Regions from separate parts of the Bradyrhizobium sp. ISRA442 genome, predicted to be linked through region 3. Evidence: predicted binding sites of a transcription regulator. Region 3 holds the regulator's gene; each other region holds the start of a gene.
The links. The regulator LexA, encoded in region 3, represses DNA repair genes until DNA is damaged. The targets are predictions, from matches to a motif close to TGTTCNNNNTGTGTTCNG.

Region 1 (10,492 bases), on a different contig from region 3:
GAGAAGCTGACGAAGGTCTATCGCGGGATACTTGCGCGGTATTTCGCTTAAACTCTGATGCGCCACACGTTCTGCCGTCATCGCCCGACCTGATCGGGCGATCCAGTATTCCAGAGACTGCGACGAATACGGAGAAGCCGCGGCGTACTGGATGCCCCGCCTTCGCGGGGCATGACAGTGGTGGGTGTGGCGAGAGCGCGCCCTCGCGTCAGTAATCCACCCGCACCAGATACAGCCCCTCCGGCGGGGCGACGATGCCGCAGGCGGCGCGGTTGCGGGCTTCGAGGGCGGCGGAGAGATCGTCTGCGGTCCAGCGGCCTTCGCCGACCCAGACCAGCGAGCCGACCATCGAACGAACCTGGCTGTGCAGGAACGAGCGCGCTGAGGTGAGAATCGTTACCTCGCGGCCGTCGCGCAGCACGTCGAGCTGATCGAGCGTCTTCTCCGGCGACTTGGCCTGGCATTCGGTATCGCGAAACGTCGTGAAATCGTGCTTGCCGATCAGGCGCTGGGCTGCCCCATGCATCGCATCGGTGTCGAGCCTGCGCGGCACGCGCCAGGCGTGACCGACATCAAGCGCGAGATTGGCGCGGGTGTTGACGATGCGGTAGCGGTAATGGCGCTTGATCGCCGAGAAGCGCGCCTCAAAACTCTCGGGCACGATCTCAGCATCGAGCACGGCGATCGGATTCGGGCGCAGATGCGCATTCAGCCCGTCGCGAATGCGGTCCGGCGCAAACGGCTTCTCGATGTCGACATGCGCGACCTGCCCGAGCGCGTGCACGCCGGCATCGGTGCGGCCGGCGCCATGCACCCGCACATCCGCGCCGGTCATCGCCTTCACAGCTTTCTCGAGCGCGCCCTGCACCGAGGGCAGCGTCTCCTGCACCTGCCAGCCGCAGAACGGCGCGCCGTCATATTCGATGGTGAGCTTGTAGCGGGGCATCTCAATCCGGGTGGTGTCATCGTCCGCCTTGTGCGGGCGATCCAGTACTCCGCAGCCTATCCGTTCAACCGAGGGGTCTCGGCGTACTGGATACCTCGCCTTCGCGGGGTATGACAGTGTTAGGTGAATCTCGTGCCCGCCTTCAGCGGCACGCCGCGCAAGAAGTCCGCGGCCTGCATCCGCGCCTTGCCTTCGCGCTGCAGCTCGATGATGCGGATGGCGCCCTCGCCGCAGGCGATGGTGAACTGGTCGTCGAGGACATCGCCCGGCGCGCCCGCGCCCTTCGCCAGTTTGCAGCGCAGGATCTTTACGCGCGCATTCTCGTTCAGCCCGGCGAGCTCGGCCCAGGCGCCGGGAAACGGCGACAGGCCATGGATGTGGCGCAGCACCGCGCGCGCGGGCTTGCTCCAGTCGATGCGTGCCTCGGCCTTGTCGATCTTGGCGGCGTAGGTGACGCCGTCCTCGCTCTGCCTTGAGAGCTGGAGGCCGCCGCGGTCGAGCGCGGCCATCGCGCGCACCGTCAGATCGGCGCCGAGGCGGGCGAGGCGATCGTGCAGATCGGCAGCGGTCATGTTGTCGGTAATTGCAAGACGCTCGGCCATGGCGACATCGCCGGTGTCGAGGCCGACGTCCATCTTCATCACCATGACGCCGGTCTCGGCGTCGCCGGCCATGATCGCACGATTGATCGGCGCCGCCCCGCGCCAGCGCGGCAGCAGCGAGGCATGCAGATTGTAGCAGCCGAGCTTTGGCGCATCGAGGATCGCCTGCGGCAGGATCATGCCGTAGGCGACGACGACGGCCGCGTCCGCGTCGAACGCGCGAAACGCGTCGAGCGCTTCCTGTGTCTTCAGCGTCTTCGGCGTCAGCACGGGCACGCCGAGCTTTCGCGCCGCTTCCTCGACCGGCGTCGGCTGCAATTGCAGGCCGCGCCGCCCGCCCGGCTTCGGCGCGCGGGTATAGACCGCCGCGATCTCGTGGCCATGCGCCACCAGCTCGAGCAGCGTCGGCACGGAAAAATCGGGCGTACCCATGAAGATCAGGCGGAGGGACATGACAAGGACTCGGTACGTTCCCTCCCCCTTGCGGGGGAGGGCTAGGGAGGGGGTGCCACACGGCATGCACGCTCGGCTCGAGAGCGAACTAGTTCTTCGCCCCAGATACACCATTTCCTGGGCCACCCCCTCCCCGCCCCTCCCCCGCAAGGGGGGAGGGAGTGCAGGAAGTACGGGGCAGCACGAAAACTCACTCTCCGGCGCGCTTGGCGGCTTTCTCGAACTTCTTGAACACGCGGTCGCGCTTGAGCTTCGACAGATAGTCGACGAACAGCACGCCGTTGAGATGGTCGATCTCGTGCTGGATGCAGGTGGCGTAGAGCCCCTCGGCGTCCTCCTCGTGCACCTTGCCGTCGAGATCGGTGAAGCGCACGCGCACCTTCGCGGGCCGCTCGACCTCCTCGTAATATTCGGGGATCGAGAGGCAGCCCTCCTCGTAGACCGAGAGCTCCTCGGACGCGGAAAGGATCTCGGGATTGATGAAGACGCGCGGCTCGTGCTTGGTCTCGCCGTTCTCGTCGCGCTTGGCGAGATCCATGGTGATCAGGCGCAGCGGTTGCGCGACCTGGATCGCCGCCAGGCCAATGCCGGGCGCGTCATACATGGTCTCGAACATGTCGTCGGCAAGCTTGCGGATCTCCGGCGTGACCTTCTCGATCGGCTTGGAGACCAGACGCAACTGCTTGTCGGGCAGGATGATGATTTCTCTGAGGGCCATGGCGGCGATTTAAGCCGCGCGCCGGATGCGGTCAATGCGCTGGGAACCCGTTAACGGTCCGGTAACCATAAAACTTAGGGTCTCGTTAACCATAAAAAATTAGCGGACTGTTAACCGAACGCGTTCCCTCTTCGTTCGCCTCTGTGTGCGAATCGGCTAGAAGGGCTGCATGAACGAGATCATTTTCATGGCTGGCGACTGGCCGGTGCGCACCATCGATGCGTTGATTGGCTTCGGCGCGCTGGTCATCATCCTGCTCGTGGCGATCGCCACCATCATCGCACGCTCTTCCCGGCGCGGCGCGGAACTTGCGATGGCCCAGACCATCCGGGCCGACGAGCTCGAGGAGCGGCTGAGCGAGATGCTGCGAGCCCAGAGCGAGGCCTCGGGCCGGGTCGATGCCATGACCCAGGCGCTCGCCGGCCGCCAGGCCGAGATGGCGCGCGCGGTCAACGAGCGGCTGGATTCGGTGACCCATCGCGTCGGCCAGTCGATGGAGCACTCGACCCGCAACACCATGGAGAGCCTGCGCGCACTGCACGAGCGGCTCGGCATCATCGACAGCGCGCACAAGAACCTCACCGACCTCACCACGCAGGTGACCACCCTGCGCGACGTGCTCGCCAATAAGCAGTCGCGCGGTGCGTTCGGCCAGGCGCGGATGGAAGCGATCGTCCAGGACGGACTGCCGAAGGGCTCCTACGAGTTCCAGTTCACGCTCTCGACCGGAAAGCGGCCGGACTGCGTGGTGTTCCTGCCGGATCAGCGGCCGCTCTGCATCGACGCGAAATTTCCGCTGGAAGCCATGACCGCGCTGCACGATGCGCGCAGCGATGAAGAGCGGCGAATTGCCACGCAGAGGCTGCGCGGCGACGTCATGAAGCATGTCAGCGACATCGCCGAAAAATATCTCGTCACCGGCGAGACCCAGGAGATGGCGCTGATGTTCGTGCCGTCGGAATCGGTCTACGCCGAGATCCATGACGGCTTTGACGACGTGATCCAGAAGGCCTATCGCGCCCGCGTCGTGCTGGTGTCGCCTTCGCTCTTGATGCTGGCGATCCAGGTGATGCAGCAGATCATGAAGGACGCGCGCATGCGCGACGCCGCCGACCAGATCCGCACCGAAGTGATCAAGCTCGGCGACGATCTCGGCCGCCTGCGCGACCGCGTGCTGAAGCTGCAGAAGCATTTTTCCGACGTGAACGAGGACGTGCGGCAGGTGCTGATCTCCGCCGACAAGATCGAAAAGCGCGCCGGAAGAATCGAAGAGCTCGATTTCAGCAAGAGCGACACGCCTGAGGGGCCGCGATTGGTGACAAGCGCGCCCGAGCTGTTCCCGCGCAAGCTCCAGGCGGGGGAGTGATTCTCCTCCCAGGTCCGGTACGCTGTCGCCCCAATTTCGCTGTCGTCGCCCGGCTTGACCGGGCGACCCAGTATTCCAGAGACGGCAGATGGGCGCACGCAGCTACTACGTCTACATTCTCGCCAGCAAGATTGGTGGCACGCTCTACATCGGCGTGACCAACGATCTCATCCGCCGGGTGGCAGAACATAAGCTGAAACTGATTGAGAGCTTCACGAAGGACTACGACGTCGTAAGGCTCGTCTACTTCGAGCAGTTCGATGATCCCGAGAATGCGATCAAGCGGGAGAAGCGGCTGAAGAAGTGGAAGCGCGCGTGGAAAATCGCGCTGATCGAGAAGGACAACCTAGACTGGAACGATCTCTATTCGGGAATAGCGGGTCCCCGATAACTTCGGCCTCTTGAATACTGGGTCGCCCGGTCAAGCCGGGCGACGACACCTCGCTTGTGGCGGCCAGAATCTGCTAACACCTCCCCATGACCGCACCCGACGCGACTTCCGGAACTGCCCCGGCGACCGCCGGCACTGAGGCCTCCGCCGCCTCCTGGCGCGATAGCCTTGCCGTGTACCTGCAACCGCGGGTGCTGATCGTGCTATTTCTCGGCTTTTCCTCCGGGCTGCCGCTGGCGCTATCGGGATCGACGCTTTTGGTGTGGATGCGGGAATCCGGGGTCGATCTCGGGACCATCGGGCTGTTCGCGCTGGTCGGCACGCCCTACACGCTGAAGTTCCTGTGGGCGCCGCTGGTGGATGCGCTGCATGTGCCGCTATTCACGCGCGCCTTCGGCCGCCGGCGCGGCTGGCTCTTGTTCTCGCAGCTTCTGCTGATCGTCTCGATCCTGCTGCTGGCGCTGACCGATCCGGCGCGCTCGCCATTCTTCGTCGCGGTCGGCGCGCTGCTCGTCGCGACGACATCGTCGACGCAGGACATCGTGGTCGACGCTTTTCGCGTGGAGAGCCTGCCTGAAAGCGAGCAGGCCGCCGGCATGGCGTCCTATGTCGCAGCCTACCGCATCGGCATGCTGGTCTCGACAGCCGGCGCGCTGTTCATCGTCTCCGGCTTCGAGGGCACCGGCATTGCGAGGTCGTCCGCCTGGATGTGGGGCTATGTGGTGATGGCGGCGATGGTGCTGATCGGCACGATCACGGCGCTTATCGCGACCGAGCCCGAGCAATCGGTGCGGGCCGAAGCCGCGACGCAAGCCGAAACCGCGATCGCGCGCGTGCTGCATGCCGCGATCGGCGCCTTCTCGGAATTCCTGTCGCGCAAGGATGCGCTCGCCGCGCTCGCCTTCGTTGTACTGTTCAAATTCACCGACGCATTCTCAGGCACCATGACGGCGCCGTTCGTGATCGATCTCGGCTTTTCCCGCAACGACTATGCGGCGATCGTGAAGGGTGTCGGCCTTGCTGCAACGCTGATCGGCGGCTTCGCCGGCGGTTTCGTCGCGCGGCGCTATTCGCTGGCGACGAGCTTGTGGATCGGCGGCGTGGTGCAGGCGATCGCGAACCTGTCCTTCTCCTGGCTCGCGCTGGTCGGCACCAACCAATGGGCGCTCGCATTTGCCATCACCTGCGAGAATTTCACCAGCGCTATCGGCACCGTGATCTTCGTCGCCTACCTCTCGGCGCTGTGCCAGAATCCGCTGCACACCGCGACACAATATGCACTGCTCACCGCGCTCGCCGCCGTAGGACGCACATATCTGTCTTCGGGCGCAGGGTTCGTCGCGAAGCTGACGGGCTGGCCGCTGTTCTTCATGATCTGCGTCGTGGTCGCGGTGCCCAGCCTGATCCTGCTCGCGTACTTGCAGAAGCGCAGGCATTTCGAGACGCTGGGGCCGGTGCGGGTTTGATCACCGCTCGCTGTCATGCGCCGCGGAAGGGGGGCATCCAGTATTCCAGAGACAGTAGTGATTGACCGAGAGGCCGCGGCGTACTGGATCGCCCGGTCGAGCCGGGCGATGACACTGAAGTCGTGGAGAGGTCCTTGCCTCCCTACTGCTTCTTGATCAGGCTCCACTTCGTGATCACGGCCTCGCTCATCTGGCCGGCATCGCTGGCGCAGGCGATCTCGTCGACCTTGACCGAGATCTCCTTGCCGACGAGCGATTTCAACTGCGTGGCCTGCGCGTCGCTCGAGGTGACGAGTTGGAAGGTCTCGGGTCCCGTCTCGAGATTGCACAGACCACTCGGCGGCGGCAGGCGGCGCGGCTCGGACGTGATCAGGTAGGTCGCAACCCTCTTGCCGCCGTTCTTGACGTCGCGCACGCGCATGGCGTTCAGCTCGCCAGAGAGCACGTCGCCGGTGTTGATCGGCTTGCCGGGCTTCGGCGGCGGAGGCGGTGCCTCGTCGCCGGGCTGCGCGGCGACGGCGGGTGTCACCAGCGTCATCATCGTCGCGACCAAGGCCAGCCGTTTGGCGAATCGTTTCGTCATGTCGTCCGTTCCGTAACTTCCGTGGGATTGCTAGAACAGGGTGCGCTGCCGCATCGCGGCCGATAGCGTACCTTCATCGAGATAATCAAGCTCGCCGCCGACCGGCACGCCATGGGCGAGCCGCGTCACCTTGACGTTGGCGTCCTGGAGCAGGTCGGTGATGTAATGCGCGGTGGTCTGGCCGTCGACCGTCGCGTTCAGGGCAAGGATGATTTCGTGCACCTGCGCATCATGCGCGCGGGCGACCAGCGCATCAATGGTGAGATCCTGCGGGCCGACGCCGTCGAGCGGCGACAATGTCGCGCCAAGCACATGATAGCGGCCCTGCGTCGCGTTGGCCCGTTCCAGCGCCCAGAGATCGGCGACGTCGGCGACGACGACGATGATTGAGGGATCGCGCCGCGGATCGGTGCAGACCGTGCAGGGATTTTGGGTGTCGATATTGCCGCAGGTCTTGCAGACCTGGACCTTGTCGAGCGCGACCTGCAAGGCGCCCGACAGCGGCATCATCAGCGCCTCGCGCTTCTTGATCAGATGCAGCGCCGCGCGCCGCGCCGAGCGCGGACCGAGGCCCGGCAGCCGCGCGAGAAGCTGGACCAGCCGCTCGATCTCGGGACCTGCAACTGCGCCCATGTTTATTGGCCGAACAGCCCCGGCGGCAGGCCGAGCCCGCCGGTGAGCGACTGCATCTTTTCCTGCATCGCCGTCTCCGCCTTGCGGCGCGCATCGCTGAATGCGGTGACGAGCAAGTCCTCGAGCACCTCGCGCTCTTCCGGCTTCATCAGCGAGGGATCGATCCTGACGCCCTTCACGTCCATCTTCGCGGTCATGCGCACCGCAACCAGGCCGCCACCGGAGATGCCCTCGACCTCGACATTGCCGAGTTGCTCCTGCATCTCCTGCATCTTGGATTGGAGCTGCGCCGCCTGCTTCATCATGCCGAGAAAATCAGCCATCGGTTATGTCCTTGGAAAGCTGGCTCAGAGATCGTCGCTGTCGGAACCGTCGACCGGATCATCACTGCCATAGTCCGAGTTAATATTGGATTCCGGCGCCTCGGGGGCAAGCCTGCGAACCTCGACGACCTTCGCACCGGGAAAGCGCGACAGCACCTCCTGCACGCGCGGATCGGCCTCGGCGGTACGCGCATGCTCCTGCTTGGCGGCCTGGTTGACCGAACGCAGCGTCGGCTGGCCCTGCTCGTTCGAGACGATCACTGTCCAGCGGCGGCCGGTCCAGAGCTCGAACTTGCGCGCAAGCTCGGTGATTGTCGTCTTGGAGGCGTTGGGTTCGAGCGCAACCTCCAGCCGCCCCTCCTCGAAACGGACGAGGCGCATATCGCCTTCAAGCGCGCCCTTGGTCATGAGATCGCGCTTCTGCCCGGCGAGCGCGACGAGCTGGGTGAAGCTCGTGATGCGCAGCGCGGGCGCGGCGCCCTGCGGATCGGGCGCGGGAGCCGCCATCTGCGGCCGGGCACCGCCGCCGAACGATGACGGCGGCGAGGTCGGCATGCGGACCGGAGCAGCGGAGGCCACCGGCGCTGCCGGCGCACTGCGCGTCGCGCTTCCGCCGCCGGCGCCTAGCGATCCGCCGCCATTCTGCTCCAGCATCTTGATCGCTTCGTCCGGGGTCGGCAGGTCCGCGACATAGGCGATGCGCACCAGCACCATCTCTGCGGCGGCCGCAGGCCGGGTCGCGGCCTGCACCTCGGTGATGCCTTTGAGCAGCATCTGCCACATCCGCGACAGCACCCGCATCGAGATCTTCGCGGCGAAATCGCGCGCGCACAACCGCTCGGTCTCGCCATAGGCGACGTTATCGGCGGTCGCCGGCACGATCTTCACCCGGGTGACGAAGTTGACGAATTCGGCGAGGTCCGAGAGCACGACGATCGGATCGGCACCGGTGTCGTACTGGTCGCGGAACTCCTTGAAGGCGGCCGCGATGTCGCCGCGCACCAGCGAATCGAAGAGGTCGATGACACGGGTGCGGTCGGCGAGCCCCAGCATCTGCCTGACGGCATCGGCCTTCACCTGGCCCGCCGCATGCGCGATCGCCTGATCAAGCAGCGACAAGGAATCGCGCACGGAACCTTCCGCCGCGCGCGCGATGATGCCGAGCGCCTCCGGCTCGATCTCGACGCTCTCTTTCGCCGCGATGTTGGCGAGGTGCTTCATCAGCACGTCGGCCTCAACCCGGCGCAGGTCGAAACGCTGGCAGCGCGACAGCACGGTCACCGGAACCTTGCGGATCTCGGTGGTCGCGAACACGAACTTGGCGTGCTCCGGCGGCTCTTCCAGCGTCTTCAGGAACGCGTTGAACGCCGCCGTCGACAGCATGTGGACTTCGTCGATAATGTAGACCTTGTAGCGGGCGCTGGCCGGCGCATAGCGCACGCTGTCATTGATTTGGCGGACGTCGTCGACGCCGGTGTGCGAGGCGGCGTCCATCTCCAGCACGTCCATGTGCCGGCTTTCCATGATCGCCTGGCAATGCACGCCCAGCGTCGGCATATGGATGGTCGGGCCCTTCACCGAGCCGTCCGGCATCTCGTAGTTGAGCGCACGGGCGAGGATGCGCGCGGTGGTGGTCTTGCCGACGCCGCGGACGCCGGTGAGGATCCAGGCCTGCGGGATGCGGCCGGTTTCGAACGCGTTGGAGACGGTACGGACCACCGCCTCCTGGCCGATCAGGTCCTCGAAGCTGGAGGGGCGGTATTTGCGCGCCAGCACCCGGTAAGGCGCGGCGCTGTCGTTATTGGGAGGGGCGCCAGCATCGGTCATCGGTCGATCCGCAATGAAATGTCTCTCGGCTGGCTTTTGCGGAAAGGAGCGCGCGGGCGGCTATTGCCGCCAGCGCAATTCGCTCGAAAAAACAGGTAGGAGACTGACGAGCGACCCGATCCAGACCTCGTTAGGGCTGCTTCCTTCCGGACCTGACCCGGTTGGCGAGTGGCTCGTCCACCGCCAATCTCCCGGTCCCTATTTGGAGCTAAAAGGCTCGGAAAGCAAGCGGGGTATCGCCTGATAAGGGCTTTGGCCTTTCGCCTTGCCCAGCATCCGGGCAATTCCCGGTCTGCCCAGCCGATAGGTTGTGCGTGTGCGACGGCGTCGTGGTCGAGAAAGTCCGTCGCGGCAGGTGATCGACGCGCCGCGCGGGATCGCGACGCGCGCGTTCCTCAGCTATTTCCACCGCACCGGCGCGCTGCGGCCGGGCACAACGGCATCGTGATGCCCGACATTAATCGCGTCTATCTCGTCACCGGCGCCGCCAGCGCCATCGGCACGCCTCCGGACGAGTTCCGCCGCGCGATGGACGAATCCGCGCTGACCTTCACGCGGCCGGTCGATGCCGCGCTGTCACTGCCGCGCCGCTCGGCGCTGGAAGCATTGGTGCGCCTCACCGCGGTCGAGCTCGCCAAGGACGGCATCACCGTCAACGCGGTTGCGCCCGGCCTCATCGTCAAGGACAAGCCGAGCGAGAGCAGACTTTCGCCCGAGCAGATCGCAGCGACGGAAGCGCTGATCCCGATGCGCCATCGCGGACGCCCGGACGAAGTGGCCGAGATCATCGCCTTCCTGGCCTCACCGAAAGCGGTCGCGATCGAGATGGCGCTGCTCGATATCGTCGGGAAATCGTCCGGGCTTTCGGTTGCCGACCTGCTCGGCGGCCGCGTGCGTGATACGATTCCCCTCTCGCTCTCGATCGCCGATCTGGATTTCGCCGCCGATCTGGTGGAGGCGTAAAGGCGTGTCGGCATAGCGGCCGGAGTTGCCGCAAACTCAATCGTCGTCCTGGGCAGGCGTAAGCGCAGACCCCGAGAAGTCGTTGCGACGGCTGGTGGCCGCCAGCGTGCTCGACAACTCAATCCTGTGGTTATCGCGACGCGCGCAAGCGCTCGCGCGGGGGTCCCGGATCGGCGCTTCGCTACGGGACAGCGCTACGCTTGCCCGCGACGATGATTGAG
Region 2 (10,492 bases), 130 kb from region 3:
CGCGATAGCGGCGGTTGATGTTGGTGATGACGCCCTCGAACGGCTTCTTGGTGTCGTAGGAGCGCACGCCGTCCTCGTAGGAGAACTTGATCTCGTCGTCGCCGGAGCCGTAGAGGATCGCGTCTCTCGTCTTCTTCGGCAGGTCCTTCCACTTGGTGTCGAGCGCGAACTTGTAGTGCTTGCCGAGCGCGGTCAGCGTCTGCACATAGTAGGGCGACGACGACTTGGCCCAGGGCGCTATCGCGCCTTTGCGAAGAGTGAGCTCCTTGTCGGGGATGACGAGATCCTCGTCGACATGCTGCTCGATGCCGAGGCCGCCGCAGGCCGGGCAGGCGCCATAGGGATTGTTGAACGAGAACAGCCGCGGCTCGACCTCCGGAATGGTGAAGCCGGAGACCGGGCAGGCGAACTTTTCCGAGAACAGGATTCGCTCGGGGCCGCTCTTGTCGTGGATCTTTGCGGTCTTCTTCTTCTCTTCCGCAGGCGCGGCGGCCGGCGTGTCGGCGAACTCGACGACGGCGAGGCCCTCGGCGAGCTTCAGCGCGGTCTCAAAGCTCTCGGCGAGACGCTGGCCGATATCGGCGCGCACCACGATGCGGTCGACCACGACGTCGATGTCGTGCGGGAATTTCTTGTCGAGGTTAGGGGCCTCCGCGAGCTCGTAGAAGGTGCCGTCGATCTTGACGCGCTGGAAGCCCTTCTTGAGCCATTCGGCGAGCTCCTTCTTGTACTCACCCTTGCGGCCGCGCACGACCGGCGCGAGCAGATAGAGGCGCGTGCCCTCGGGCAGCGCCAGCACGCGGTCGACCATCTGCGAGACGGTCTGGCTCTCGATCGGCAGGCCCGTGGCCGGCGAATAGGGCACGCCGACGCGCGCCCAGAGCAGGCGCATGTAGTCGTAGATCTCGGTGACGGTGCCGACGGTGGAGCGCGGGTTCTTCGAGGTCGTCTTCTGCTCGATCGAGATCGCGGGCGACAGGCCATCGATCTGGTCGACGTCCGGCTTCTGCATCATCTCCAGGAACTGGCGCGCATAGGCCGACAGCGACTCGACGTAACGGCGCTGGCCTTCGGCATAGATCGTGTCGAAGGCGAGCGAGGATTTGCCGGAGCCGGACAGGCCCGTGAACACCACGAGCTTGTCGCGCGGGATCTCGACGTCGATGTTCTTGAGGTTGTGCTCGCGTGCGCCACGGATCGTAATTGCGCGCAGGCTCGAGCCCGCGTTCTGCTGTTGGCGCTTCGCCTTGATCACTTCATCCATCCTGGTGGTCCCCAAGAACCGAAAACAAGAACCCAAACCCAACGGGAAAATCCCAAAGGCGCGCGGCCGCGCCAGCGTTCAGGCGCGCGCTTTGCCGGGAACCGGGATCGGCGCCGATGGGTATGTCAGCGAACGTAGGAAGAACGAGGGCGGATTTCCAGTGCGAGTTGCGAATCGTCAACGGATTGTTGGTGCGCTGGCGGCACGTGGCAGTAGCAACGCTCGGTAGCGGCTGTCGGCGCTTCGTTCGCAGTCGAATACGGATCGCGTGATCGGCGCCTGAGCAGGAGCGCGCAAGAACAAAAAGGCCGGCGCAAGGCCGGCCTTTCGTAACGCGATGGCGTTGGGGCGAAGCTTAGTACTTCGCGACCACCGGGGCGCCGAAGTGATAGTTCACGCCGACCTGCACGGTGTGGAAGTTGAGCGTGCCCGAGGGCAGGGCGCCGGAGAAATAGGTCTCGCCGGCGAGGCTGCGATAGAGATACTCGCCCTTGACCGACCACTGCGGCGCGAAGAACGCTTCGACGCCGGCGCCGACGGTCCAGCCGGAGTGCCACTTGCTGTCCGACGCGGTGATGCCGAGTGCGGAGAGGCTGATCTTGTTGTCGATCCAGGCATAGCCGCCGGTGCCGTAGAACAGGACCTGGTTGACCGCCCAGCCGATGCGGCCGCGCACGGTGCCCATCGCATCGGTCTTCGAGCTCGCCGTTGCGGTCGCAACACCGAAGCCGGGGACGACGGTGGCGCCGGTCACCGAAGCGCTGACGTCAGCCCAGGCGCCGTCGGCTTCGAGGCCGAACACGACGTTGCCGGCCTGCCAGTTGTAGCCGGCCGTGCCGCCGACAAAGCCGCCCTTCATTTTCGGGTCGGTCGAGGAATTTTCCCACGCGCCGCCACCGACGACACCGAGGTAGAAGCCGGTCCAGTTGTAGACCGCGGCCGGAGCGATCGGAGCCTTGGTGTAGTGGCGGGCTGCGAGATCGGCAGCCGTGGCGGGAGCAAATGCGCCCAGTGCGAACAAACAGGCCGAAGCCAACAAAACCTTCTTCATCTTCAATTCAGTCCCAGTCCCGGTTTCTGTTTTTGCCTTCCGTGCGAAAGGAAGGACATCGGACGCTCTCGTCCAACTGCAGCCGGCTTACACCAGCGAAGCTGGAAGTTGTGTACCCCAAAAGTCACAACAGGTCAGAAAACGGGCTGCATTGCTGACCTATTGTTCAGCAGCGCGCAGCAAAAAGGCCGGCGCGAGGCCGGCCTTGAAGCGCCGATCGATATCCGGGTGATATCAGTACTTTGCGATCACCGGGCCGCCCCAGCGATAGTTCACGCGGACGAGACCCATATCGACATTCTGGCTGATGCGATCGGTCTGGAAGAACAGGCCGCCGGGCGTGGTGAAGTCCCTGGTCTGATTGCCAAGGAAGATGTGGTCGTATTCGACACCGACCGACCAGTTCGGCGCGAATCCGAACTCGAGGCCAGCGCCGACCGTGCCGCCCCAGCGCGTGTCGCGGGCCGAAGCAAGCAGGGTGCCCGCAAAGGGCGTGCCAGAGGCAGCGAAGATATCGAACTTGTCGCCGACCACCGCGGCGCCGCCCTTCACGTAGAACAGGACGTTGTTCCAGGCATAGCCAATCTGGCCAGTGATCAGGCCGAAGGAGTCGATTCGCGACCGATTGCGGTCGCCCGTGACGAGCGCGCTGCCGGGGAAGATGAGGCTGACATTGTCGCCCGAGAAGTCAGCCCAGTTGCCCTGGCCCTCGATGCCGAACACCCAGTTGGTCGACTGCCAGCGATAGCCGATCTGTCCACCGACCGTGCCGCCGGTCGCGTTGTGGCATCCTTCACCGAACAGCGTACCGCCAACGCCCACGAAGTCCCAGCACTTGTGGCTGGTGCCGCCACCGCCGTTGATGCCGATGTAGAAGCCGCTCCAGTCGTAGACCGCGGCCACCGCAGGCGGCGGAGCCTTGGTGTACGGACGCGCGGCGAGGTCCGCCGCGCTCGCTGGAGCTGACAGGCTCAGTGCCACAGCTCCGATTGCACCCACCCAAATCTTATTCATTGCAGTCTCCCCAGTTTCGCCCGCTTCTCGAAATCCCCGAAGCGGTCAATTAGGCGCGACGCCCATATGAACTAATTCCGAGACAACCCTAGCTTAATGTCGCACCCGAGTCCGTCTCCGAAATGCAACAGCCGCTGACGAACGACAGAGCCGGTAAGTTAATGAATGTTAAGTGGTTTCCACTGTCCGCGGGAACCCAAAAAAGTTCCATCTCGGTTTGCCACTTTCTCGACGCATCCGTGTCATTCAGCCGTCACAGCCTTCCGTTGGTTCCGCCAAGAACAAATCTGGAACAAGGCGGCCGCCGATGCTATATGTGGGGATAAGTTGAGGGGTGGCGGGCTGATCGGCGGCTGCAAGCGCCTTGCGAGCGTATAGGGTCCCCCCAACGGGCGAATGGCGCGGCAACGTGCGGCCTTTTTCGAAATTCAGTGACGTTTGGAGTGGAGAGCGGCGATGGCGGGAAGCATCAACAAGGTCATTCTGGTCGGAAATCTCGGCAAGGATCCGGAAATCCGCCGCACCCAGGACGGGCGACCGATCGCAAATCTGTCGATCGCGACCTCGGAAACCTGGCGGGACAAGGCGACCGGCGAGCGCAAGGAAAAGACCGAGTGGCACCGCGTGGTGATCTTCAACGAGGGTCTCGCCAAGGTCGCCGAACAGTACCTGAAGAAGGGCTCGAAGGTTTACGTCGAGGGCGCGCTCCAGACCCGCAAATGGACCGATCAGAGCGGGGTGGAGAAATACTCCACCGAAGTCGTGCTCCAGGGCTTCAACTCGAACCTCACGATGCTTGACGGCCGTGGCGGCGGAGGAGGCGGCAACTTCGGCGAGGAGCCGGGCGGCGACTTCGGCTCCAGCGGTCCGGTCAGCAGCGCTCCGCGCCGTCCTGTGGCCGCTGGCGGCGGTCGCAACAGCGACATGGATGACGACATCCCGTTCTGAGGCCGCGAGGGCGCAGGGTACCTCGCATCTTGGATCCCGCTAACTCGCGTAAAGCGGCAAAATTCCTTACCAATCGTCTGATAGGGCTTGGCATTTCCGGGCCTTGCTTCAGATTGCGCCTGAGCTTTTGACCGGGGCGCGATGTGAATGGTATTAACTTGATGTTAATTCTATTCACATTGCCGTTTCCGCCGCTCTGGAGGTCGCCCGCCCATGAGCCTCGCGCCACTGCTTGAGGCCGCGCCGGCCATTCCGCTGCATGCCTTCGCGGCCATGGCCGCGTTCGGGCTTGGCCTCGTTCAGTTCGCGGCGCCCAAGGGCACGCTGCCGCATCGGACGATCGGCTGGATCTGGGTCGTCCTGATGGCCGTCGTGGCCGCGTCGTCATTCTGGATCCACCAGATCCGGCTGGTTGGCCCGTTCAGCCCGATCCATCTCCTGTCGATCTTCACGCTGGTGGTGCTGCCACTGGCGGTGTGGCGCGCCCATACTCATCGCGTCGCCGATCATCGCCGGATGATGATCTTCATCTTTACCGGCGCGCTGGTGGTGGCGGGCCTGTTCACGCTGGTGCCCGGACGCATCATGCACCGTGTGATTTTCGGCGCTTGAGGAGTGGTTTCCGGCGGCACGTTCCGGCGGTTCCGGGGGCAGTGCTATAGAGCGTGTAAGTCGTTGGAAAAATAAGCGGAAAAAGCGCTTCCTGGGGACCTTGCGAGGGTGGTTATCACGCGCTCGATGCGCTATATGATTCCCAGACAAAACCTCACCGGATTTCCCCTTGGCTGACGACGACAACAAGCCCGGCGACCAGCCGGCGCAACCCTCGGACATTCGCCCCGTTTCCATCTACGAGGAGATGAAGAAGTCCTATCTCGATTACGCGATGAGCGTGATCGTGGCGCGTGCGCTGCCCGATGCGCGCGACGGGTTGAAGCCGGTGCATCGCCGCATCCTGTTCGCGATGAACAATCGCGGCGATACTCCGGACAAGAAGCATAAGAAGTCCGCCGGTGCCGTCGGCGAGGTCATGGGTAAATACCACCCGCATGGCGACCAGGCGATCTACGACGCGCTGGTACGCATGGCGCAGGACTTCTCGATGCGCGCGCCGCTGATCGACGGGCAGGGCAATTTCGGCTCCGTCGACGGCGATCCGCCGGCGGCCATGCGTTACACCGAGTCCCGCCTGACCAAGATCGCGCTGAAGCTGCTCGAGGACATCGACGACGATACCGTCGATTTCCAGGACAACTATGACGGCTCCGAGAAAGAGCCGGTGGTGCTGCCGGCCAGGTTCCCGAACCTGCTGGTCAACGGTGCCGGCGGCATCGCGGTCGGCATGGCCACCAACATCCCACCGCACAATCTGGGCGAGGTGATCGACGCTTGCGTGGCGCTGATCGACAATCCGTCGCTTACCATCGACGAGCTCAACAACATCATCCCGGGTCCGGATTTCCCGACCGGCGGCATCATTCTCGGACGCCAGGGCATCCGCAGCGCATATCATCTTGGCCGCGGCTCCATCGTGATGCGCGGCAAGGTCGAGTTCGAGACGATCCGCAAGGAGCGCGAGGCGATCGTCATCACCGAGATTCCGTATCAGGTGAACAAGGCGACAATGGTGGAGCGCATCGCCGAGCTCTACAAGGAAAAGAAGATCGAGGGCATTTCCGACCTGCGCGACGAGTCCGACCGCGACGGCTACCGCGTCGTCGTCGAGCTCAAGCGCGATGCCATGCCCGACGTGGTGCTGAACCAGCTCTATAAGTTCACGCCGCTGCAGACCTCTTTCGGCGTCAACGCCGTCGCGCTCGACTCCGGCCGTCCGCAGACAATGAACCTGAAGGACATGCTGACGATCTTCGTCGGCTTCCGCGAGCAGGTCGTGACGCGCCGGACCAAATACAAGCTGCGCAAGGCGCGCGAAAGGGCGCACGAGCAGGTCGGCCTTGCGATTGCGGTCGCCAATATCGACGAGATCATCCGTGTGATCCGGACCTCGCCCACGCCGGCTGCCGCGCGCGAGACGCTGATGACGCGCGACTGGCCCGCGCGGGACGTCGAGGACATCATCACGCTGATCGACGATCCCCGTCACCGCATCAACGCGGACGGTACGATCCGCTTGTCGATGGAGCAGGCCAGGGCGATTCTGGAACTGCGTCTGGCGCGCCTCACCGCGCTCGGCCGCGACGAGATCGGCGAGGAGTTGTCCAAGCTCGCCGGTGAGATCGGCGACTACCTCGACATCCTGCGCTCGCGCGCCCGTATCCTCGACATCATCAAGGCTGAGCTTGCCGAGGTGAAGGCGGAGTTCGCCACGCCGCGCCGCACCGTGATCATGGAGCAAGAAGGCGAGGTCGAGGACGAGGACCTGATCCAGCGCGAGGACATGGTCGTGACGGTCTCACACGCCGGCTACGTCAAGCGCGTGCCGCTGTCGGCCTATCGGGCGCAGCGCCGCGGCGGCAAGGGCCGCGCCGGCATGCAGACCCGCGACGAGGATTTCGTCAGCCGCCTGTTCGTGGCCTCCACGCATACGCCCGTGCTGTTCTTCTCCTCGCGCGGCCAGGTCTACAAGGAGAAGGTCTGGCGCCTGCCGATGGCGGCTCCGAATGCGCGCGGCAAGGCGCTGATCAACATCCTGCCGCTGGAGCAGGGCGAGCGTATCACCACCATCATGCCGCTGCCGGAGGATGAATCCACCTGGGGGCAGCTCGACGTGATGTTCGCCACCACCGGCGGCAACGTCCGGCGCAACAAGCTGTCCGACTTCGTCGACGTGCGCCGCTCCGGCATCATCGCCATGAAGCTGGAGGAGGGCGAAGCGATCGTCGATGTGCAGATCTGCACCGAGCGCGACGACGTGCTGCTCACCGCCGCCGGCGGCCAGTGCATCCGTTTCCCCGTCACCGACGTGCGCGTGTTCACTGGGCGCACCTCGATGGGCGTGCGCGGCATTGCGCTCGCCGGCGGCGACAAGGTCATCTCGCTGGCGATCCTGCGCCATGTCGAGACCACGTCGGACGAGCGCTCGGCTTACCTGAAGATGCGCCGCGCGGTGGCCGGTGAAAGCGCCGCCGAGGAGACGGCGGCGGATGCCGAGGCCGAGGAGACGTCCGGCAGCTTCCAGCTTCCGCAGGAACGCTATGTCGAGATGTCGGCGCAGGAGCAGGTCGTGCTCACAGTGTCCGTCAACGGCTACGGCAAGCGGACCTCGTCCTACGAGTACCGCACCACGGGCCGCGGCGGCAAAGGCATCGTCGCGATGAGCGTCAATAACCGCAACGGCAATCTGGTGGCGTCCTTCCCGGTGGAAGAGGCCGACCAGATCATGCTGGTCACCGACAAGGGCCAGCTCATCCGCTGCCCGGTCGAAGGCATCCGCATCGCCGGGCGCTCGACGCAGGGCGTGATCGTGTTCGACACCGCCGAGGACGAGCACGTGGTCTCGGTCGAGCACATCACCGAAGAGACCGAGAACGGCAACGGCGAGAACGGGAACGGCAGCGCGGCCTAGGCCGGCCGCGAAGCCGGCAAAGTTACCTCGCATCGCAGGTTGGAGATGAATTCTCCGATCTGCGCGATGGCAGCATGGGCTTCCGGCAGCACGGGGACGAAGAGCTGGAAGACGTGCGGCATGCGCGGCCAGACCTCCAGCCGGCTCCGCGGATTACACTGTTTCAGCTTCTCGGCCATGCGGATCGCATCATCCCGCAATATCTCGTCGCTGCCGACGTGAATCAGCACCGGCGGAAGCCCGGATACGTCGCCATAGAGCGGCGATGCATAGGGGCTACACGCGTAGGCGCCTGCAAGATAGCAGCGCACGAATTCCGGAATATCATGCACATTCAACATCGGATCTGACGCGGCATTCTCGGTCAACGAGGGCGCGGTGAGCGCCAGATCAGTCCAGGGCGACATGGCAACCGCTGCCGCTGGAAGCGGCTTACGTTCGTCACGCAACCTCATGAGAAGGCACAGCGCCAATCCTCCACCGGCTGAATCACCCATTACGAACAGTTCGCCGGGAGCGCTCGTTTCGTTGGCGAGCCAGAGAAAACCCGCCACGGCATCGTCCAGCGCGGCGGGAAACGGATGTTCGGGTGCGAGGCGATATTCAAGCGCCCACACCGTCGACCTGGTCGCATTGGCAATGCGCCAGGTGAAGTGACGATAGTAGATCGGCGCGCCCGAGATGTAGGCCCCTCCATGGAGATAGAGCAGGTTGCGCCCCGGTCGCGACGCCGGCGTGGCGATCCGGTGTAGTGTGAGGCGGCCGGCCCGCACGACGCTCGTCTCGGTGCTGGCTGGCGGATGTGGCACCCATCGCTCCATGCGATGCATTTTCGCCCGCCACGTCCCGACATCGAAAGGCTGATGGTGGCGTTTCAGGAACATGCGGATGCCGAGGCGCAGCATTTCGGCGCGAAGGGTCATCATTCTCCTCTTGCTTCATCCGCACGGACCCTACGACCTGAATGCGGCCGCCTTCGGCAAATGCAGCCGCCCAGGTCCGCCGGATTCGGTGTCGACCAGCAGGCCGTCTTCGATCTCGACGATGCGATCCGCAAAGGGAATGACCCGGGGATCATGGGTGACGACGAGCACGGCGCGCTCGCGCTGATGTGCGGTGTCAGCCAGAATCCGCATGATGCTTCGCCCGTTATTGCCGTCGAGCGCAGCGGTTGGCTCGTCGGCGAGAATGACCGAGGGATTGGCGACAAAGGCTCGCGCGATCGCGACCCTCTGCTGCTCACCGCCGCTGAGTTCGCCCGGCAACGTATCGGCCTTCTGCTCCAGACCAACCATGCTGAGAGCTTCCCGGGCCCGTTCGCTGGCTTTGCGCCCACGCTCGCGACGGATGTCGAGGGCGAGTTGCACGTTCTGCGCGGCAGTCAGCGTTGGAAACAGATGATAGGACTGGAACACAAAGCCGATATGGTCGCGCCTCATTTTGGCCAGTCCCTCCTTGTCGACACCGGACGTGGGCATGCCGCAGACGGTGAGCGTGCCCGAACTTGGTGCCAGCATGCATCCGAGAATGAGAAGCAGCGTCGTCTTGCCGCTGCCGGACGGCCCCATCAGCAGTGTGAACTCGCCGCGCCGCAGCGTCATGTCGATACCGCGCAGCGCCTTCACCTCACTGGCGCCACGGCCAAGCGTTTTCTTGATTTCGGCAGCCTCAATGATGGTTTCGTTCATCGCATGAATACCGTTGCTGGATCGATGCGCACCACACGCACGATTGCGCCGATCGCCGATGCCACGCACATGACGACCGTCAGCACAAACAGAGCTGCAATCAGCCAGGGCGTGATGACGATCGGCAACGCGCTCTTGGCAGTCATCTCAACAACGACGGCGCCAATCGCAGTCGCAAGGACGAAGCCGATGACCGCATTGAGGAGCGCCTGATAGATGATGACCCCGTAGATATATCCATTCGACGAACCCATTGCGCGCAGGGTGGCGAATTCGCTGAGGTGATCCTTGGTGCTCGAATAGAGGGTTTGCGCGACGATGACGGTGCCGACGATCACTCCGAGCAATGCGCCGGCAAACAGCGCAGCGCCCGCGCCCGTCCCGAACAGCCAGAACGAGCGGCTACGGCTGCGGAATTCATCTGTCGTAAGCACCTCATGCTCACCAACCCGAGCCCGGACGGCCTTAAGGACTGTGTCGCGATTGGCGTCGGGCTTGAGGCGAACGAGGAGATTGCTGGCGCGGTCGGGAAAGGTTCCAGTGTAGGTGCGGGCGTTTTTCAGGTCCACGAAGATATAGGGTGTCGTGGTGAAGGAGCGGATGCCGTCGGTCAAGGCCACGATCTTCACGCGGCGGCCGCGGATCTCGGCCGTCGATCCGACTTCGGAGACGCCGAGGCGATCGTAGTAGGAGCGGTCGACGACCACGGCTCCATTTTGCGACAGCGCGCGGACGTCGCCCTCGACTACGTTCCATGGCCCCAGGATTCCATCACGCAAATCGGCGCCGACAACAAAGATGGGTGTTATCTCGCCGCTCTCGAGGCGCCAGTCCGAGAAGCCGATGACTAGCGGGACCACAGAGGCGACGCCATCGACGGATGCGACCTTGTCACGCAGCTTCGCATCCAGCAGCGAGGGGTCCTCAAAGCATTTCGCTCCCTTCGGCAACACCCAGAGATCGGCTGACGCATGGTCGATCATCGTCGTCACCATGCGACC
Region 3 (10,492 bases):
ATTTCGATTTCTCGCATGGCGTCACTTCCCTCTTGTCCGGGCGCCACGCGAACTCGGTGGGGCCGGGAACGATAGACGTCGACACCTGTCAAGCGCAGCTAGTCTGCATCCTGGTGCAGCGCACTCGCAAGGGCCCTTTCCGGGGCATGGGCCGCAGCTTCAGTAGCGGCAACACCTGCGCGGGTTGGAGGGATGTATTTTCTCGGCTGCCTCCCCACTTAACTGGGAGAGAGGAGGTGAGCATCATGCGCATCCAACATTGGCAAGACGCTGCCAGCCTCCTGGTGGGCCTGTGGCTGGTCCTTTCGTCCTTTATCCTCGGCTTGTCCGGGGCGGCTGTCTGGGTCTCCATCGTGCTCGGGCTCGGCGTCATGCTGTTTGCCATCGAGGCATTTGTCGTCCCATCCTATCTGGAAGAGTGGGGAGAGATGCTGCTGGGCCTGGCTTTGCTGCTGGCACCTTGGACCATTGGTTATGAGTCGGTATCGGCCACGGTGAGCAGCGTAGCGTCCGGCATAGTGGTGATCCTGCTCGCTGTCTGGGAGTTGATGACCGATCGCGACTTCAGCACCTGGTGGCACGATCGCTGGCATCACCTGGCCGGCTGAGGAGAGGTGTTAGCCGAGCGTTTTGCAGACCGCTATCTGCTGGCGGTCGGGGGCTCGAAGTCGACCCGCTCGGGCGCGGCGCCGAGGGGAACGATCGTCACTGCGCGCAGACACGTCTCCGGTGCAGGGCCATGCGGTCCTGCACCGGATCAACCCATCACAATGCGGCTCTCGGCTCGATCGGCTGCCAGATGCTGATTTTGCGCGTCTCCGGCATCAGGAAGACGGCAAGCACGAAGCACACCGCGGGAACTACGATCGGGTAAATCAGCGCGTAGCCGACGCTGCCGGTCGCAGCGAATGCCGCCGACGTAATGAACGGCACCAATCCGCCACCCCAGCCATTGCCGATGTGGTACGGCACTGAGACCGATGTGTACCTGATCCTGGCGGGGAAGAATTCCGCCAAAAACGCGCCGACCGGCCCATACACCATCCCGACATAGCAAACGAGGATGAAGATGATGAAGCTCGCGACCGGATAGTTGATGTTTCCGGGCTGCGTGACCGCCCCCAGCCACAGATAGAGCGGATAATACGTGATCGCAGCGAGCAGCATGCCGCCGAGTATCACAGGCTTGCGGCCGATCAGATCCGACAGCCAGCCAAAGAAGATCAGGCTCGGCGTTGCAATAAGCAGGGCTGCTCCCACGATGTAAGAGGAGGTCAGCGCGTCCACCTTGGAGACCTGCTGCAGGAAATACAGCGCCCAGAACTGACCGCTGTACCAGACCACGCCCTGTCCGATCAGGACCACAATTGCGATCCCGATATATTTGATGTTCGAGCTGAGGAAGGCCTCCTTCCAGGGATTCCTCGTCATCTGGCCACGGGACCTGATCTCCTGGAAGATCGGTGTCTCCTGGAGCTGGAGCCGTATGTAGATCGCAATCGCCACCAGCAGGAAGGACACCAGGAACGGAACGCGCCACGCCCATTCGTCGAAGGCCTGGTTGCCGGCATATGTCCGCGTGAGGATGATGACGGCCAGCGACACCACGATCCCGAGAGTAGGCGAGGTCTGCAGCCAGCCGGTATAGTAGCCGCGCCGATCGTCCGGCACATGCTCGGCCACATAGGTGATGGCGCCACCATATTCGCCGCCCAGGCACAGGCCCTGGATCATGCGCAGGCCGAAGAGCACGAAGGCGGCCGTTAGACCAATCGACTGGTAGGTCGGGATCAACCCGATCGCTCCCGTGCCGAGTCCCATTCCGCTGAGGGTAATGAGAAAGGTATACTTGCGGCCGACCCGGTCTCCCATCCATCCGAACAGGAAAGCCCCCAGCGGACGGATGAGAAATCCTGCCGTAAAGAGCGCGATCGTGCTGAGGAGGGCTGCAACCGGGTGGGATTGCTCGAAGAACTTGACCGATAGAACTGCGGCCAGGCTGCCAAAGATATAGAAATCATACCATTCGATGATGTTTCCCACCGACGCAGCGATGATCACGCGGCGAAAATCGCTCGGTACCTGCATGTGCGACTCCTATGGTTTCAAAACGTCTCCTCGCTTGTTTCAGCGGTCGATCTTCTCGCGGAGAGCGTGATGCGCGGCGTTGCAGGCGCCAATTCAAAAAGTTGCGTCGGCAACGTCTGATCTCAGGCGCGCTTTGCGCCACCTGAGCTCCGGCGGCCTTAGAACCGCGAGCCACCCCTGCCTTGCCCATCTGTCGGGGAGGCGGGGAACCGTAGTGTAGTCCCACCACGGGCCGACAACTTATGAGACTTTCGGCTCAATTTGACCACGGGACGTTTTGCGAAAGCGATCGCAAGGGCTCGAATTCTCCGCGACTTCTGGTGGAGCGGCGAACGGAAAAGCGTCTCAGGCGTTGTGAGGGATCCAGAAAGGGGTCCGATCATGCAGACGATCGCAGAGCATATGGAAGTCATCGGCGCCGACGGCGTCCACATCGGCACCGTCGACCGGGTCGAGGGCAACCGCATCAAATTGACCAAGAAGGACAGCGGCGAGGGCAGCCACAAGGGCCATCATCATTTCATCGACAAGGGCCTGGTCGCCGACATCGAGGGCAATAAGGTGCGGCTCTCCGCCAAGGCAGCGGTGGCCGTGACGATGGAAGAGGAAAAGTAGGGGCTCCCCCGGTCCGTTCCTGATCCGTACCGCTATTCGGGCGCCTGCACGTTCCGGTAGCCTCCGCCCCCATCGCGTATCGCAAGGTGCAGGGGAATGGCGGAGCCGGGCCGGCCAGTGCGGTCCCAGGGGGTAGTAGCCGGAACGTGGCCGGTCGGCCGCGCCGCACCAGCCGGTGGCCTGGTGCCGGCGGACCTCGGCCGCTGGTCGTTGCTTGCGGACACATTGCGGGCCTGGGCGCGTGCCGAAGCGGGCGCGGGGCGGCTGCTGCCGTGGGTGCCCGTGGCGTTCGGCACCGGCATCGCGCTCTATTTCGCTGCCGATCACGAGCCGGTGCTCTGGGCGACCGCGACCATGGCCTTGCTGCTGATGGTTGGCGCCGTTCTGTTGCGCCGCAGCCGGCTATTTGTCGTGGCAATCATGGTCGCCGCCGCAGCGGCCGGTTTTGCCATGGCGACCTGGAAGACCGCGCGCATCGCGCACACCGTGCTGGCAAAGCCGCTCTATTCCGTGTCGTTGTCGGGCTTCGTCGAGACCCGCGACATCCGCGAGCGCACCGACCGTTTCGTGCTGCGCGTCACCGGCATGGAGGCCCAGCGCAGCGACGTCACGCTCGAACGCGTCCGCCTCTCGGTGCGCAAGGGCACTGCGCCCGAAGTCGGCAGCTTCGTGCAGTTGAAGGCGCGGCTGATGCCGCCGCTCTCGCCCCTGCGTCCCGGCAGCTACGATTTCTCCCGCGACATGTTCTTCCAGGGTATCGGCGCCTCCGGCTTCGTGATGGGTACGATCACGGCTTCCGCGCCGCCCGACGGCGGAGGCTTGCGACTGCGCTATGCAGCCTTCATGCAGGGGCTGCGCGATGCCATCGATGCGCGCATCCGCGCCACGCTCGACGGCGACAATCGCGCGATCGCCACTGCGCTGCTCACCGGCCGGCGCGATGCGATCACCACGCCGGTGAACGATGCCATGTTCATCTCCGGCCTCGGCCATGTGCTCTCGATTTCGGGTTATCACATGGCGGTCGTCGCCGGCGTCGTCTTCTTCGCGATCCGCGCATTGCTCGCGCTGATCCCGGGTCTGGCCGTCAGCTTTCCGATCAAGAAGTGGTCGGCCGCTGCCGCGCTCGTCGCCGCGGCGTTCTATCTGTTGCTCTCCGGCGCGGAGGTCGCGACCCAAAGATCGTTTTTCATGACCGCAGTGGTGCTGATCGCGGTCATGGTCGATCGCCGAGCCATCACGTTCCGCACGCTGGCGGTGGCCGCGCTGATCGTGCTTGCGGTCGCGCCGGAGGCGCTGGTGCATCCGAGCTTCCAGATGTCGTTTGCGGCAACGCTTGGGCTGGTTGCGCTGGTGCAGATCGGCATGCCGAACCTGTTTGCCTCACCCGATCATTCGGCGACGGCGCGGATTGCGCTGTGGGGCGGCCGTGAGATCGCCATGCTGTTCCTGGCCTCGCTGATCGCGGGCTTTGCGACCACGCCCTATGCCGCCTTCCACTTTCACCGCGTCACGCCGTTCGGTGTGCTCGCGAACCTCGCGGCGATGCCGGTGGTCTCGGCGCTGGTGATGCCGGCCGGGCTGTTGGGATTGATCGCAGCGCCGTTCGGGCTCGACGGCGTGTTCTGGTGGCTGATGGGTGTCGGCATCGACTGGATGGTCGTGGTCGCGCAGTGGGTTGCGAATCTTCCGGGCGCGGTCGGCCGCATTGCCGCTTTCGGCATCGCCCCGCTGATCGCGGCGAGCATCGGCATCGTCCTGATGGGCCTGTTGCGCACGCCCTTGCGCTGGACCGGTGCGCTCGTGCTGGTCGCAGCGATTGTGTGGGCGGTGTCCGTGCGCCAGCCGGACGTCCTGATCGCAGGCGACGGGCGTAACATCGCAGTGCGCGGCAGCGACGGCCGCTTGCATCTCATCGCGGCGAACAAGGACGCGTTCCTCGCCAAGGAGTGGCTTGCGGCCGATGCCGATCCGCGCAGCGCCGGTGATGCATCGCTCGGTAGCGGCGTGTCATGCGACGAATCCGGATGCGTGACCCCGCTCGCCGACGGCCGCCTGATCGCGCTGGCGCTGCGCGTGGATGCGCTCTCGGATGATTGCAGCCGGGCTGCGCTGGTGGTGACAGCGAGACCCGCGCCGCCCGATTGTGCGGCGATGGTGGTCGACCGGGATCGTCTCATGAGCCAGGGCGGCTTGGCGCTCGCGCGCCGCGGCGACGGCTTTGCGGTGCAGGCGGTGAGGGCGAGGGGCGCAAATCGCCCCTGGTCGCCGGCAATCGCCGGCGATGGCTATTATGAACCAAACCTCGCGCCACGGCCGGCCGCACCGCGCTCCAGGGACGCAACGCCGTCGGAGGCCGACCTTCAGGTCGAGGACTGACGCATGATCCGGAAAAGTGTGTAGCGTTTTTCCCTTCGCGACAAACGCGGAATGCGTTTGCGCGGAGATCATGCTCAAATATTACGCGTCAGCCGATCGGCAGGCGCGTAACGGTCGGCTGCGGCCTGTCAGCGGCGACTTGCGGCTTGTGCTCACCGGCCGGCTGGGTCACCGGCAATTGCAGCACGGTTGCGCGCTGGCCTTCGACGAGCTGCGTCACCAGCACATATTTGCCGTCGGGGAATTCGATCGCGTCATGATGGCGATCGGGAATGTGCGGATCGACTTTGCCGAACTTGCCGACGCGGGAGTTGATGGTGCGCGTCCAGATCCAGCGATTGTCGTAGCGGACGTTGTCGGCGAAGGCGAGCTCCGTTCCCGGCAGCAGGCAGACCGCGACGGAGAGATCGGCTTCCGAAGCGAAGCCGCGCGTCGAGGTGCCGCGGAAGGTTGTCGTGACGATCGTCTCACCGACCTGGGCGGGACGGGTCGCGACGGCATGCAGGCTGTAGTCACACATCGCAAGTGCTCCTCATAAGAGATAGCGACCCGTGCCCCCGGAGGCCCAGGCCTCTATCAGGAAGGCTCCGATGATATGCGATGTTGAGGGCAAATCTGCGACTTGCGTGCAGACCTGCCGATCACATTATCTTTTCTGCGTTGAGCAAGAGCCTTTGGAACAAAGCAGGCTCGTGCGAATTTTCTTCTGTTGCGCTCGTCGAGATCAATCCTGAATTCACCGGCGCTGCACAACACGCGGCGGAGGTCGATTGCTCCACGCGACTTGCATCGGCTCACGCCTCGCCGAAGACGCTCAGTATTTCCGGTACAGCCCGATCAGCTTGCCCTGAATCTTTACGCGGTTCGGCGGCAGGATGCGCACCTCGTAGGCCGCATTGGCCGGCTCGAGCGCGATCGAGGCGCCGCGCCGGCGGAAGCGTTTCAGGGTCGCTTCCTCGTCGTCGATCAGGGCCACCACGATGTCGCCGGTGTCGGCGCTCTCGTTGCGCTGGATCAGCGCCATGTCGCCGTCGAGGATGCCGGCCTCCACCATCGAATCGCCGCGCACTTCGAGCGCGTAATGCTCGCCCGAGCCGAGCATGTCCGGCGGTACGCTGATGGTGTGGCTGCGGGTCTGCAAGGCCTCGATCGGCGTGCCCGCCGCGATGCGGCCCATCACGGGCACAGCGACCGGACGTTCACCCTCGTCCACGGGGGCGCTGGAGCCGCGTACCTTACCGAGATTGCCTTCGATGACGCTCGGCGTGAAGCCGCGCCGATTGCCGGCCGCGGCCTGAAGCTCGGGCAGCTTGATCACTTCGATGGCGCGGGCACGATTGGGCAGGCGGCGGATGAAGCCGCGCTCCTCGAGTGCGGTGATCAGGCGATGGATGCCCGACTTCGAGCGCAGATCGAGCGCGTCCTTCATCTCGTCGAAGGAGGGCGGCACGCCGCTTTCCTTCAGGCGTTCGCTGATGAACCGCAGAAGCTCGTATTGTTTGCGCGTTAACATCTCGACCAAATCCCCCGGTTGATGTCGTTCGATTCCGAGACGCTGAAGTTAGCGGCGCACCGCTAGATGCTCGAAACAAATCATGAACGGACACTATATGTTCGATATGTGTTCCGCAACTGCTTAATTTTGCGTGAACACGATAAACTTCGCGGAACACGCGCGGCCGGCTCGTTCAAGCGGGCAGCCGCAACACCTCGCAGGGCGCGCCTGCTTCGGCCTTCGGCGCGAACGGCGGCCGCACGAGAAGTGCCTGTGCCGCAGCGAGATTTGCAAGCAGAGAAGAGTCCTGATTGTTGACGGGAACCGCGACCAGCGTGCCGTCGTCGCGCTCTTCGAGGCGCACGCGAAGATAGTCCTCGCGCATGTCGTTGGCGGCGAGCTCGCCCCCGACTACGGCGCGCTCGCGGCGGTGGTGAACGGGCTGACGGCCCGCAAGCGCGCGAATCAACGGCACCATGAACAGGAAGGCGCAAACGTAAGACGAGACCGGATTGCCGGGCAGGCCGATCACGCGCATCGCGCCGAGATGGCCATGCATCATCGGCTTGCCCGGCCGCATCGCGATCTTCCAGAACGCCATCGCAATGCCCTCGGCCTTGAGCGCCTGCTGGACCAGATCGTGATCGCCGACCGACGCACCGCCGGTCGTGATCAGGACGTCGGCGCCGGTTTCGCGGGCGGAGCGGATACCGGCGGTGGTGGCCTCCAGGGTGTCGGCGGCGATCCCAAGGTCGATCGTGTCGGCGCCCTCCCGGCGCGCCAGCGCGTGGATCGCATAGCCGTTGGAATAGACGATCTGGCCGGGGCCGGGTGTTGTGCCCGGCATCACCAGCTCATCGCCGGTGGCGAGGATTGCGACCTTCGGGCGGCGGCGGACGGGAAGGTCAGGATGGTTCATACCGGCGGCGAGGGCCAGGCTTCGCTCGGTGAGGCGGGCGCCTGCCCGTAGCAGCACGTCGCCCTCGGAAAAGTCGACGCCGGCGCGCCGGATATGCCGTCCGGCGACGGCGGCCTCCTTGATCGTGATGCGCTTGCCGTCCGCGACCGTGTCCTCCTGGATCACGACGGCATCTGCGCCGTTGGGAATCACGCCGCCGGTGAAGATCCGGACCGCCTCGCCGGCACCCAGCGTTGGCGCGAACGGCCGGCCCGCCGCGACCTCGCCGATCACGCTGAGCTGCGCATCGACCTTGGCCGCATCGCTCGCGCGCACGGCATAGCCGTCCATCGCCGACATTGCCTGGGGGGGCTGCGTACGCCGGGCGGTGACGTCGCGTGCCAGTACGCGGTGAAAGGCGCCTTCCAGCGCGATCATCTCTTCGGATAGCGGCTCCACGCCGGCCAGCACCGCGGCAAGCGCGTCAGAAACCGGCATCAGGGCCACGGGCGAAATCTCCTGCTTGGCAAGTCGATTGGCAAATCGAACCGTCTCGGCGTCAAGGGTTCTAGCCGAGCGCGTGCGCCGAAGCAAAACCCGGCGTCCGGACGAACGATCGTGCCGGCTTCTACGCTTGTGAGATGATTGGATTCAGGTCCGGTGCGACATGATCTGGATGACGCTGCAGACTGGCACCCGCGCAGCGATCGCAAGAACGAAAGCAACAAGGGCCATGGTCAACATCAATCCGCTCCCGTCGGCTCGTTCCGACTAGCATCCTTGGCCACATCGGGCGCGTTGGGACTTTGATCCTTGTCGGGCAGGGGATCGGCCTGCGATTTCAGATCGGCGGCCTTGCTAATCAGCTTGGCTGAGAGATCCGAGTCCGACGTGGTTCTGGCGAATTCGAGCAGGAGAGAGGCTTGCTTGGTGAGGTAGGCTTTACCCAACACGACGATCAGTCCGATGTAGAAATCCCCGACGAACTCAAGAGTCCGGAATCAGGCATTCCGTTCCAGGAACTCTGCACAAAAATGCACAAAGTGATTTGGTTCCTCGTCGCGGGCCGATGGGTTCCCGTGAACGTCGGCAGGATCAAGCAAAGCCACCAGAACGCCGGCCCTCAGATCCCCAGCGCCGTCAGCGCATGTCCGACGTCGGTGGGCGAGGTCACGTGTACCGCCGTCAGTCCGCGCGCCCGCGCCCCTTCGATGTTCTCGGCGAGGTCGTCAAAGAAGACGATCCGCTCGGCCGGCACGCCGATGGCGCCCACCACATGGTCGAAGGCTTCGGCGTCCGGTTTGCGCAGACCGATGCTGGACGACAGGTACAGCTCGCGGAAATGGCCGAGCAGGTCGGCATATTCCTTCGAGAAATAGTCCACATGCGGCTGGTTGGTATTGGAGAAGGCGTACAGCGGCATGTGCTTCGCCGCACGCGGCAACAGCTCCGCGATGTCGGGCATCTCCCCCGTGAACACCGCGTTCCAGCCCTCCAGGAACTGCGCGTCCGAAAGGCTGATGCCGAGCGATGAGCGCAGCGAGTCGAAATATGCCGCGTCACTGAGCTTGCCGACTTCGTGCAGCTTGTAGGCCTCGTCACGCACATAGCGCGCGACGATGGCCTCGGGCTTGCAGCCGGCATGTCCCGCCCAGCAGGCGATCGTCCTGGAGAAATCGATGTCGAGCACGACGCGCCCGAGATCGAAGAGGAGGGCATCCGCGCTGCCGGGAGAGAGCGATGTCATTGCGTCCTTTCAGGTCAGTATCGGCAAGATCAATACCGATAGGGCTCGATGTCGAGCAGCGGAAATGCGCTGAACACGCTGGGCGCGTTGGTGGCGGTCGCCGGATGCAGGCAGGACTTGTCGATCTCGGCGAAGGAGGTGGCGCCCAAGAGGCCGAGGCAGCGCAGCACTTCGTCCTCCAACAGCTCCAGCATCCGCGTCACGCCAGCTTCGCCCGCGGCCGCCAGCGCCCAGCATTGCAGCCGGCCGATGCCGACCATGTCGGCGCCCGCCGCGATCGCCTTGACGATGTCGGTGCCGCGGCAGATGCCGCCATCGACCATGATCTTGGCGCGTCCTTTCACTGCCTCGACGATTTCGGGCAGCACATGCATGGCGCCGCGGCCGTGATCGAGCTGGCGGCCGCCATGGTTGGAGACGTAGATCCATTCGACGCCGTGATCGAGCGCGATCAACGCATCCTCGGCGGTGGCGATGCCCTTGAGGATCAGCGGGATCTTGAACTTGTCCTTGATCATCTTCACGGTCCGCCACTCCAGCCCCTTCTGGAAGTCGCCACCGGTGGCGCGCAGGCGGCTCTCGCGAACATAGCGTTTGGCGATGTCACGCTCACGGCGGCTGTAATGGGCGGTGTCGACGGTCAGGCAAAAAGCGGCATAGGTGTTCTTCACGGCCCGGCTGACGACATCCTCGACGAAGGCGTCGTCGCCGCGGACATAGAGCTGATAGAAGCGTAGCGCACCGGGCGCGGCCTCGGCAGTCTTTTCCAGGCCCGGGTCGGATACCGAGCTCAGCATATGCGCTGCCCCGAACGCGCCGGCGCCGCGCGCCACGCTGGCCGCGCCATGCGGATCGAAGATCTCGAGCGCTCCGACCGGCGCCAGGACGACCGGCAGGCGCATCTTCCGGCCGAACAGCTCGACGGAACCGTCGACTTTGCGGACATCGCGCAGAACGCGCGGCCGGAACGCGATCTCGTCGAGCGCCATGCGGTTGCGGCGCATGGTGGTCTCGGTCTCGGCGGCGCCGACGATGTAGTCCCAGGCGTTCTGGTTGAGGTTGGAGCGCGCCTTCCGGATAAATTCGTGCAGGTTCTGGAACGGCTCGTTGCTGGCGCCGAGTTCGACGTTCCGTTCCGGCCGGATGCGGGGCGCTTCGTTCATTGTTATCCTCCCGAGAATTTGAAGCCTTAAGTCATCGCCTATCCCGTTCGGCCCTCCAAAACCATCCTAAAATCGCATAGCTGCGAAGCGTGGTCCGGCGGCCGATT

Region 1: MTR72_RS38065 (DNA recombination protein RmuC) is a predicted target of LexA. The motif match lies at 2,841-2,858, and genes of this name have one in related genera.
Region 2: MTR72_RS16810 (single-stranded DNA-binding protein) is a predicted target of LexA. The motif match lies at 3,607-3,624, and genes of this name have one in related genera.

The regions. Positions count from the first base shown of each region.
Region 1 covers NZ_JALGCN010000035.1:12,130-22,621, forward strand. Annotated here, with positions in the region: gene dapE (succinyl-diaminopimelate desuccinylase) at 1-51, shown strand, start outside; gene truA (tRNA pseudouridine(38-40) synthase TruA) at 209-946, opposite strand; gene fmt (methionyl-tRNA formyltransferase) at 1,066-2,001, opposite strand; gene def (peptide deformylase) at 2,192-2,719, opposite strand; gene MTR72_RS38065 (DNA recombination protein RmuC) at 2,889-4,085, shown strand; gene MTR72_RS38070 (GIY-YIG nuclease family protein) at 4,174-4,476, shown strand; gene MTR72_RS38075 (AmpG family muropeptide MFS transporter) at 4,563-5,942, shown strand; gene MTR72_RS38080 (hypothetical protein) at 6,085-6,525, opposite strand; gene recR (recombination mediator RecR) at 6,556-7,158, opposite strand; gene MTR72_RS38090 (YbaB/EbfC family nucleoid-associated protein) at 7,161-7,481, opposite strand; gene MTR72_RS38095 (DNA polymerase III subunit gamma/tau) at 7,506-9,308, opposite strand; RNA gene ffs (signal recognition particle sRNA small type) at 9,404-9,500, opposite strand; partial or broken gene MTR72_RS40650 (SDR family oxidoreductase) at 9,837-10,259, shown strand.
Region 2 covers NZ_JALGCN010000007.1:56,502-66,993, reverse strand. Annotated here, with positions in the region: gene uvrA (excinuclease ABC subunit UvrA) at 1-1,264, opposite strand, end outside; gene MTR72_RS16820 (outer membrane protein) at 1,620-2,315, opposite strand; gene MTR72_RS16815 (outer membrane protein) at 2,550-3,329, opposite strand; gene MTR72_RS16810 (single-stranded DNA-binding protein) at 3,786-4,277, shown strand; gene MTR72_RS16805 (DUF2306 domain-containing protein) at 4,491-4,889, shown strand; gene gyrA (DNA gyrase subunit A) at 5,059-7,803, shown strand; gene MTR72_RS16795 (alpha/beta hydrolase) at 7,800-8,726, opposite strand; gene MTR72_RS16790 (ABC transporter ATP-binding protein) at 8,757-9,491, opposite strand; gene MTR72_RS16785 (ABC transporter permease) at 9,488-10,492, opposite strand, start outside.
Region 3 covers NZ_JALGCN010000007.1:185,757-196,248, reverse strand. Annotated here, with positions in the region: gene MTR72_RS17445 (hypothetical protein) at 1-17, opposite strand, end outside; gene MTR72_RS17440 (SPW repeat domain-containing protein) at 246-608, shown strand; gene MTR72_RS17435 (MFS transporter) at 766-2,088, opposite strand; gene MTR72_RS17430 (DUF2171 domain-containing protein) at 2,470-2,703, shown strand; gene MTR72_RS17425 (ComEC/Rec2 family competence protein) at 2,800-5,082, shown strand; gene MTR72_RS17420 (hypothetical protein) at 5,171-5,602, opposite strand; gene lexA (transcriptional repressor LexA) at 5,897-6,595, opposite strand; gene MTR72_RS17410 (molybdopterin molybdotransferase MoeA) at 6,771-7,982, opposite strand; gene MTR72_RS17405 (hypothetical protein) at 8,219-8,428, opposite strand; gene MTR72_RS17400 (HAD-IA family hydrolase) at 8,599-9,222, opposite strand; gene MTR72_RS17395 (alpha-hydroxy acid oxidase) at 9,252-10,385, opposite strand.